DNA from 2 places in the Burkholderia sp. AW49-1 genome. Region 2 is predicted to be linked to the other one. Evidence: riboswitches for the same ligand, from Rfam matches in the RefSeq annotation. Region 2 holds a riboswitch; the other holds the start of a gene.
The links. A riboswitch is a leader RNA that binds a small molecule or an ion and turns the genes downstream of it on or off. The one in region 2 is predicted to bind cobalamin.
Positions count from the first base shown of each region.

Region 1: another riboswitch for cobalamin. It lies ahead of ACV22W_RS00050 (TonB-dependent receptor domain-containing protein); the one in region 2 lies ahead of cobG (precorrin-3B synthase).

Region 1 covers NZ_JBSAXF010000001.1:6,470-11,458, forward strand. Annotated here, with positions in the region: gene ACV22W_RS00050 (TonB-dependent receptor domain-containing protein) at 1-1,614, opposite strand, end outside; cobalamin riboswitch at 1,930-2,122, opposite strand; gene ACV22W_RS00055 (helix-turn-helix domain-containing protein) at 2,232-3,248, opposite strand; gene ACV22W_RS00060 (hypothetical protein) at 3,418-3,762, shown strand; gene ACV22W_RS00065 (Dabb family protein) at 3,752-4,384, shown strand; gene ACV22W_RS00070 (NADP-dependent oxidoreductase) at 4,439-4,989, shown strand, end outside.
Region 2 covers NZ_JBSAXF010000005.1:285,653-290,641, reverse strand. Annotated here, with positions in the region: gene cbiE (precorrin-6y C5,15-methyltransferase (decarboxylating) subunit CbiE) at 1-1,097, opposite strand, end outside; cobalamin riboswitch at 1,301-1,491, shown strand; gene cobG (precorrin-3B synthase) at 1,599-2,954, shown strand; gene ACV22W_RS11390 (precorrin-8X methylmutase) at 2,947-3,573, shown strand; gene ACV22W_RS11385 (precorrin-2 C(20)-methyltransferase) at 3,570-4,304, shown strand; gene cobJ (precorrin-3B C(17)-methyltransferase) at 4,301-4,989, shown strand, end outside.

The DNA.
Region 1 (4,989 bases), on a different contig from region 2:
GGTTTCGTCATGGGGATTCAGGAAACCGACCGCGACGCTCACCGGCGTATAACGGCCGATCGTGCCCTTGTACGACAGGTCGATGCCGCGGATGTGCGAGCGACCGATGTTCATCGGCGAGCGCGTCGCGGGGTTGTAGGCGATCAGGTTGTTGATGCGCGTGTCGTAGATCGCGGCGCTGAACGTGCCGTACGCCGTGTTCGCATCGAGCGCGGCCTCGACCGAATCGCTGCGTTCCGGGTTCAGGTCCGGGTTGCCGTAGCCCGGGTAGTACAGGTCGTTGAACGAGGGCAGGCGGAACGCGTTGCCGTACGACACGCGCGCCGTATAGACCGGCGTGATGGCCCACGACAGCGCGGCGTTGCCGGTGTTCACGGCCTTCCCGGCGATGATCTCGTGCCGCCCCGCGACGAACATCGTCACGCTGCCGAGCGTCGCCGACTGATGCAGCGAGAACGCGGAGTCGTTGCGCGTGGGCACGCCGTCCGGCACGTCGACGGGCAGGAAGGCCTGTTCGCGCGTGAAGTCGTACGCGACCTTCGTCTCGCCCGACAGCGGCAGGCCGAACAGCCGGAAGCCGTGTTCCTGATGGGTCAGCGACGTCGACGAACTGATGCGCTGCGAGTTGATCTGGTCGGTCGGAATGGTCGGGTCGCTCGCGTACAGGAACTGGCGGTCGTTCGCATAACCGAACGACTGGTCGAACTGGGTGTCGGGCGTGATGTCGAGATGGAACGCGATGCCGGTCGTCAGCTGATGATCGAGCTCGCGATTCGCAAAGCCGGCGTTGTCATAGGACAGGTCGGAGCGGTGATACAGCGCGAACGTCGAGATCGACCAGTTGTCGCGCGCGTAGCCGAGTCGCGCATCGAGGTCCTGCGCGTGATACGGATTGCGGCCGTCCTCGTGCCCGTAGGCGAACGGTCGCGTCGCGTCGATGCCGGCCGTGTTGTAGCTGTGCAGGCCGAGCGTGTAGGTGAGGCCGCCGAGCGCGGCGAGCGACCCCGTCGACGGCACGGTGCCCGACGTGCGCACCTGCGTGTCGAAGGTCTTGTTCGAGCCGCCGCCGAACGACACGGTCGTCTGGTTCGGCTGGCCGGCGGCGCGGCGCGTGAACAGTTGCACGACGCCGCCCATCGCGTTCGCGCCGAACGATGCGGCGGCCGGCCCCGAGATCACCTCGACGCGTTCGAACGCGTCGGTCGGCAGGTCGGCCCACGGCGCGATGCCGGTCGTCGGCGAGCCGATCCGGATGCCGTCGATGAACACCGCGACCTGATTGGCGGACGAGCCGCGGATGCTCACGGACGCGGACGAGCCGGGGCCGCCGTTTTGCGAGACGGTCACGCCCGGCAGCGTCGCGAGCGCCTGCGTGATGCTCGGGTCGCTCGGCGACAGCCGATCGAGATCGGCGCGCGTGAGCACCTGCGTCGTCGCATAGCGCTGGTCGAACGATTCGGGCAGGTGCCGCGTGTCGGTCACGCTGATCGTCGGCAGGTCGGCGGCTGCGGCGGGTTGGGGCGGCTGCGGGAGGGCCGTGTCGCCGGCGGCATGGGCGATCGGGGCGAACAGCGCCGTGGCGGCGGACGTGGCGAGAAAGTGGCGAAGATTCATGAGGCAATGAGCGTGATCGTGTTGCAGGTACGGCGAGCGTAAGCGGGTGGCGGTGCGTACCGCCCGGGTTCGTATCGGTCTATCGCGAGACCGGACGGCTTGGGCGGTCGTCGCGCGGATCGAACGACACGGCACGGCACACGCGTGCGGACACGCCGCGCCCATGGCTGGCGCGACGGCACGACGCTTCCGGCGAGGAAGCGGAGGCGGAAAGACTGGACATCTGAAGGGTCCTGAGGTCGGGCCGTCCATGCAACGGGGCGACCGCCAAAGGCGGCGCCTGGCGCTCCGGGACACCCCGCCCGGCGCGGCTGCTTGGACCTCGGGTCGATGGCAGGTCTCCTGGCTCGCGGGTCGCTATTCGCACCGGCCTTCCCGGTTTCCCAGTGGCTTGGAGTAGTGCGGATTCGCCGCTCACAGTTGCGGGGGCAGCCGCAGATTCGAGGCGCTGCCTCTCCTGCGTTCCCTTTTGATCCCGTCTCCGGGAACCATCAGCGCGCAAGCGTAATGGCGAGCGCTCCGGCGCGTCAATCGGCGAAGCGCGCGGGGATGCGAAAAAACGTCAGTGATCGCCGGATTCTTTTCCAGATCCTCGCTTGCGAGACATGAGGACCCCTTTACATCTGATGAAAGGGCGCGTTGGCCGCGCGGCAATCGCGCCGGAAGCGGCTCGGCGCGACGCCCGTCCATCGCACGAACGCCCGCCGGAAAGCTTCTTCGCCCGCGAACCCGAGATGCGCGGCGATCCGCGCGACCGGCCAATCGGACTCGCGCAGGCAGCGCCGCGCGACGTCGGCGAGACACCGCTCGCGCAACGCGTGATAGCCGCTGCCTTCGGCGGCCAGCCGCCGCCGCAACGTCGCCTCGCTGACGCCGAGCCATGTCGCCAGCTCGGCAAGCGCGGGCAGCGCCTGCTCGCGCGCGAGCGCCGCGTCGAGAAAGCCGCGCACCTGCTGCGCCCATGACACGACGGCCGGCGCCGCATCGATCAGACGAAACGGGAAATCGACGAGGAACGCCGTCAGTTCACCCGGCTGGCGGATCACGCGGGCATCGAGCCGCGCAGCGTCGAATGCGAAGCCATAGGTTTTGCGGCCGACGTCAACCGGCGCGTTGAACAGCCCGAGCAGCGGCATCGCGTCGTCGCGGCGCGGATGGCCGAGCCAGACTTCGTCCGGTCGCAGCGGTTGCCCGATCAGCCAGCCGAACAACTGCAGATAGCAGAACAAGCCCGTCAGGTCGACGAGGCACGCGGCCGGGCTGCGCGTGCGGCGCAGCGAATCCATCCGGAACGTCGCGCGCCCGTCGCGCACCGCGAGCGACAGCGCGCCGGCGCGCGGCGTCAGCATCTCGCAGAATTCAGCCGCGCAGCGGATTGCGTCCGCGAGCGTCGCGCAACTGAGCAGGCAGCGGCACATCAGGTCGACTTCCTGCTTGCGCATCGGCGGATGGCCGTTGCCGCGCGCAACCTGCGCCTCGAGCCGCTCGATCGCGTCGCGGTACAGCGCGACGAAGCCGCCGGGCGTCGTCGGTCGTTCAGCCGGCGGTGCGCCGCTGCGCGTCAGCTCGTCCAGCAGGCGGGCGCCGAGGCCCGGCAACATGCGGCCGCGTGCCGGCATTGCGCGCTGTTTCATCTCTCTCCCGATCTGAGCGCTACGACAGGGGCCGGTGAGCGGGCCGGTAGGGGTTCGCCGGCCGTCGCCACGCAAGAATGGTATCGACGCCGGCCGCTTCCGGCCTCGCCGGAACGGCGTAGGCGACCGGCATCGCATTGCGCCACGAACTTCCCGAGACGACTCGCGAATGATCCAGATCGTAGACGAAATCACCCTCGCGCCCGAGCGCATTCCCGACGTGCTGGCGCTGCTGCGCGACCGTTATCTGCCGGGCCACGCGGCGCGCGGACTGACGGCGGCCGGCCGCTGGGTGTCGCCGCCCGTCGCGGTGCCGGGGCAGCCGAGCACGCTGTGGCTGACGTGGCAGGTTGCCGATGCTGCGGCGTACTACCGGATGCGCGCGCTGACCGACGGCGATGTGGTCGCGTTCTGGATGGCCGTCGACGCGCTGTGCGACGCGCGCCGCCGCCATGTGATGACGGACGCCGATGCGCCGCTGCCTGCACTGACGGAGGTCGACCATGCGGCATGACACGGCGCAGATATTCGCTTCGGCGACCGACGATGCCGGCGCGTTCGAACGTGCATTGCGCGGCGCCGCGCATGCGTTGCCCGGCGCGACCCGCGTGGCACTCGCGCGCAATCTGGACGGCTGCTGGAACGCGGGCGACTACACGCTCGACGTGCTGCGCGACGAACGGGCGGCCGACCACGCGCCGGACTTCACCGCGCTGGCCCGCATACCGGCCGTCGCGCGGATCGACGGCGCCGCATGCCTGGCGGTCGGCGGCGGCCTGCGCGAGCCGGCGCTGCGCGACGGCGTATGGCGCACGCTGATGCTGCGCGTGCGGCCGAAGGCCGACGAAGCACAGGTGCGCGACCTCGAGCGCGAACTGATGCGCATGCCCGCGTTCATGCCCGGCATCCGCAACTGGCGGCTGAGCCGGATCGTGACGCCGGGTGCGTGGACCCACGTCTGGCAACAGGAATTCGCGCACGTCGGCGATCTGCTCGGCGAATACCTGCTGCATCCGTATCACTGGGGCTGGGTCGACCGCCGCTTCGACGCCGAAAGCCCCGACTGGACGGTCGATGCGATCTCGCACGCGTTCTGCCCGCTCGCGTCGAGCCTGCTGGCCGACACGGCCGGGTGACGCGCGACGCACGCGAGCCGCCGCCATGCAAACGACAATCCTGGAGACACCACCATGCGAGCCTTGCTGATCGACCGCGTCGGTCATTCCGACGCACTGCGAATGGCCGACGTTCCCGCGCCGACACCGGGCCCCGGCGACGTGCTGATTCGCGTCGCGTACGCGGGCGTCAATCCCGCCGACTGGAAATGCCGCGAAGGCTATCTCGGCGCGTTCATGCAGATCACGTTTCCGTTCGTGATCGGCTTCGACGCGGCCGGTGTGGTCGAGGCGGTCGGCGAGGGCGTGGAAGGTTTCGCGCCCGGGATGCGCGTGTTCGCGCAGACCGACGCCGGCGCGGGGCGCTGGGGCGCGTATGCGGAATACGTCGCGGTGCGGCACGACTCGGTCGTGCGCCTGCCCGACGCGGTCGGCTTCGCGGAAGCGGCCGCCACGCCGACGCCCGCGCTGGCCGCGTGGGCCGGCCTGTTCGACGACGGCGCGCTGCGTGACGGGCAGAGCGTGCTCGTGCACGGCGGCGCGGGCGCGGTCGGCACGTTCGCGATCCAGCTTGCCGTGCAGGCGGGCGCGCGCGTCGCGGCGACGTGCTCGGCCCGCAATCGCGC
Region 2 (4,989 bases):
CCGTGCGTCTCGCGCCACGCGGCGAGCGCGAGCTCGCCTTGCAGCGTGACCGCGTTCGCGACGAGCCGGCCGCCGGGCTTCAGCGCCGACCAGCACGCGTCGAGCACGCCGGGCGCGGTCGCGCCGCCGCCGATGAAGATCGCGTCGGGCGCAGCGAGCCCCGCGAGCGCAGCGGGCGCGCGCCCCGCGACGAGTTGCAGCCCCGGCACGCCGAGCGCGTCGCGGTTGTGCTCGATGAAGCGCTGGCGCTCCGCATGCGACTCGATCGCGATCGCCTGGCACGACGGATGCGCGCGCATCCATTCGATGCCGATCGAGCCGCTGCCCGCGCCGACGTCCCACAGCAATTCGCCGGGCGCGGGCGCGAGGCGTCCGAGCGTCAGCGCGCGCATGTCGCGCTTGGTGAGCTGGCCGTCGTGGCGGTACGCGTCGTCGGGCAGGCCGGGCGTGAGTGCGCGGCGAGGCGCATCGGGGCCGGCCTGGCAGTCGAGCGCGATCAGATTGAGCGCGGCGGTTTCGTCGATGTTCCAGTCTTGCGCGAGACCGTCGATGCGCCGCTCGAGCGGCCCGCCGAGGTGTTCGAACACGCTGATGCGCGTCGGACCGAAGCCGCGCGCGGCGAGTTCGGCGGCGACCGTGGCAGGCGTGTGGCCGTCGGCGCTCAGCACGAACAGGCGCCGGCCCGGCAGCAGGTGGCGCGCGAGCGTCGCGAGCGGCCGGCCGACGAGCGACACCGCGCCGACGTCCTGCAATGCCCAGCCGAGCCGCGCGGCCGCCAGCGACAGCGACGACGGCGCGGGCAGCACGCGCCATTCGTCGGGGGATAGTTCGCGCGCGAGTGTCGCGCCGACGCCGAACAGCATCGGGTCGCCGCTCGCCAGCACGCAGACGGGCGAACCGCGTCGCGCGAGCAGGCCCGACAGGTCGAATGGCGACGGCCACGCGGCGCGCTCGGCCCGCAGCCGCGCGGGCAGCATGTCGAGGTGCCGCTTCGCGCCGACGACCCACGACGCCTCGAGCAGCGCGCGCCGTGCGCTGCGCCCGAGCCCCGCGTAGCCGTCGTCGCCGATGCCCACTACCGTCAGCCACGCCGTCATGCACCCTTCCCCATCGTCCGGTTCCATCGAGTCGCCGTACGGCGCCGGTATGGCGCCGATGCGGCCGCCCGCATTGCGAAAGTCGGCATGGTACCGTGTTCCACCGCGCGTTTCATCTGCCGGGCCGCCGACGCCGGGCCGCATTTCGCTTCGGCCACGATGCTCGCTCGGCGGTCGCGAAGCGCGGGGGAAATCGGGTATGCTACGGCCGTTCGTTCGCCGGTGCCCTTCGGGGCCGAAGAGGGAACACAGGGCGCGCCGCGCGCCGCTGTGGCTGCCCCCGCAACTGTAGACAGCGAGCCGATCTCCCCCTCATGCCACTGGTTTCACCGGGAAGGCCGGGAGCCGGCGCCGACCTGTCAGCCAGGAGACCTGCCGGCATGAAAGTGCGTGCGTGCCAGTCGGCGTCGGGCGGGGTGTACCGATGCGTTGGCCGCGGCGCGACACTGTCCCGGTATCCCGTTGAGTTCCGCCCCCGATTCCATTCCTGCATCGACCGTCGTGCGCCCGTCGGCTTGCCCGGGGCTCGTGCGCGTCGTCGCGGCCGCCGACGGCGGGCTGTGCCGGATCAAGCTGCCGGGCGGCCGGCTCGACGCTCGGCAGGCGCGTGCGATCGCCGCCGCTGCGCGCGCTTACGGCTCCGGCGCGATTGATGCGACCAATCGCGCAAATCTCCAGTTGCGCGGCATCCGCGACGGCGCGGCCGATACGCTGGCCAACGCATTGCTCGATGCTGGCCTGGGCCCGCGCGCCGGCGATGCTGCCGACGACCGGGCCGCGCTCGCCGCGAGCGACGACGTCCGCAACCTGATGCTCAGCCCGCTCGCGGGGCGCGATCCCGACGCACTGCTCGACAGCCGCGCGCTCGCGCTGCCGTTGCTCGACATGCTGACGCACGAGCCGCGTCGCGGCGAGGTGTCGCCGAAATTCTCGATCCAGCTCGACGGCGGCGAATCGGTCGCGGCGCTCGATCATCCGCACGACATCTGGCTCGCCGCGTGGCGTCGCGGCGACGGGGCGGTCCGCATCGCCGCGGGCCTGGCCGGCTGCCCGCCGGTCGCGCCCGGTGATCCGCCCGCCTGGTTCGACGTCGCGCCGGAGCAGACCGTCGCGCTCGTTCGCGCACTGCTGCTCGCGTTCCTCGATCTCGCGCCGGCCGACATCACGCGGATGCGCGCGTTGCTCGCAACCGGCGGCGCATGCGCGTTGCGCGAGCGCGCGCAGCATTACGCGCCCTTCCCGCTCGAAGCCGATCCGGCACTGGCCGGCTGGCGGCGCAAGCAATCGGACGCCGCGCTGCGTGTCGGTGCACGGCCGTCGCGCGATGCGGATCGCTGCAGTGTCGGCGCGCAGTTCGTGCTCGGCCGGCTCGACGCAACGCAACTGGAACGGCTTGCGGCACTTGCCGACGCGCAAGGCGACGGCACGCTGTCGATGACCCCGTGGCAAGGCGTGTTCGTGCACGGCGTGCGGCACGAACGCACGCCGGCCTTGCTCGACGCGCTCGCGTCGCTCGGCCTCGTGTGCACGATGTCCGACCCGCTGGCGGCGCTGGTCGCGTGCACCGGCAGCGCGGGCTGCGCGAAGTCGCGCGCCGATACGAAACACGATGCGCTCGCGCTGGCCGCGCGCGTCGGCCATCCGGTCGACGTGCACCTGACCGGCTGCGAGCGTCACTGCGCGCTGCCGCACCCCGCGACGTCCACCCTCGTCGCGGTCGCGCCCGGACGCTACGACCTTTACCGGCGCGACGCCGCCGCGGGCCTCGGCGCCCCGCTCGCGCGCCATCTGACGATTGACCAGGCCGCGGACCGACTGACGGGCGCGCGGCACAGCCAGGACACCACCGATGCTTGACTACATTCGCGACGGGCAGGAAATCTACCGCCAGTCGTTCGCGACGATCCGCGCCGAGGCCGACCTGTCGAAGATTCCGCCCGATCTCGAGAAGCTCGCGGTGCGCGTGATCCACGCCTGCGGGATGGTCGATGTCGCCTACGACCTGCGCTTCTCGACCGGCGCCGGCACGGCGGGCCGCGCGGCGCTCGCGGCCGGCGCGCCGATCCTGTGCGACGCGCGGATGGTTGCCGAAGGCATCACGCGCGCGCGGCTGCCGGCCGGCAATCGCGTGATCTGCACGCTCGGCGAACCGGAAGTACCCGACCTTGCGCGGCATCTCGGCAACACGCGCTCGGCCGCGGCGCTCGAACTGTGGCGCCCGCATCTGGCCGGCAGCGTCGTCGTGATCGGCAATGCGCCGACCGCGCTGTTCCACCTGCTCGACATGATCGACGCCGGCGCGCCGCGCCCCGCTTTGATCCTCGGCTTTCCGGTCGGCTTCATCGGCGCGGCCGAATCCAAGGCGGCGCTCGACGCCGACAGCCGCGGCGTGCCGTACGTCGCGCTGCTCGGCCGGCGCGGCGGCAGCGCGATGGCCGCGGCCGCCGTCAACGCACTCGCGACGGAGGCAGAATGACGGCCCCGCGCGGACGCCTGTTCGGGGTCGGCGTCGGCCCCGGCGACCCTGAACTGATGACGATCAAGGCGCTGCGCGTGCTGCAGGCCGCGCCGGTGGTCGCGTATTTCGTCGCGAAGGGCAAGAAGGGCAATGCCTACGGAATCGTCGAGGCGCACCTGCTCGATGCGCAGACGCAATTGCCGCTCGTCTATCCGGTGACGACCGAGGCGCTGCCGCCGCCGCTCTGCTACGAGAACGTGATCGCCGATTTCTACGACACGGCCGCCGAGATCGTCGCATCGCATCTCGACGCCGGGCGCGACGTCGCGGTGATCTGCGAAGGCGATCCGTTCTTCTACGGGTCGTACATGTACCTGCACGATCGCCTCGCGCCGCGCTACGACACCGAGGTGATCCCGGGCGTGTGCGCGATGCTCGGCGGCACGGCCGTGCTCGGCCAGCCGCTCGTCTATCGCAACCAGAGCCTGTCGGTGCTGTCCGGCGTGCTGCCGGAGGACGAATTGCGCACGCGGCTCGCGCAGGCCGACGCGGCCGTCGTGATGAAGCTCGGCCGCAACTTCGACAAGGTGCGGCGCGTACTCGACGAACTGGGGCTCGCGAAACGCGCGCTGTACGTCGAGCGCGCGACGATGGCGGCGCAGCGCATCGTGCCGCTCGACGAAGTCGATCCGATGGCGTCGCCGTACTTCTCGCTGCTCGTCGTGCCGGGGGAAAAATGGCAAGGATGACGACTCCGCCCGCGATCGTGATTCTCGGCGCGGGCGCACTCGATACCGCGCGGCGTATCCAGGCGCGTTATCCGGGCGCCGTCGTGCACGGGCTCGCGTCGCGCGTCGAGGCCGACGTGCCGTTCGACGAGCTCGGCGCGCACCTGCGCGAGCTTTACGCGCGCGGCCTGCCGATCGTCGCGCTGTGCGCGGCCGGCATCGTGATCCGTTGCGTCGCGCCGGCGCTCGCCGACAAGGGTGTCGAGCCGCCGGTGCTCGCGGTCGCGGAAGACGGTTCGGCCGTCGTGCCGCTGCTCGGCGGGCTGACCGGCGTCAACCTGATCGCGCGCGAAATCGCCGAATGCCTCGGCGTCGCGCCCGCGATCACGACGAGCGGCGAGCTGCGCTTCGGCGCGTGCGTGCTCAACCCGCCCGACGGCTATGCGCTCGCCGATCTCCAGCAAGGCAAGCGTTTCGTGTCCGACCTGCTCGCGGGTGCGGCCACGCGCGTCGACGGCGCGGCGCCGTGGCTCGACGACGTCGCGCTGCCGCGCGACGATGCGGCCGCGCATGCGATCCGCGTGACGCCCGATGCGTGGCGCGGATCGCGCGACGAACTCGTGATCCATCCGCGCAGCGTGGTGGTCGCCATCGAGGCGCGCGGCGTGCGGGCCGATGCGTCGCCATCGCTTGCCGAGCGCATCGA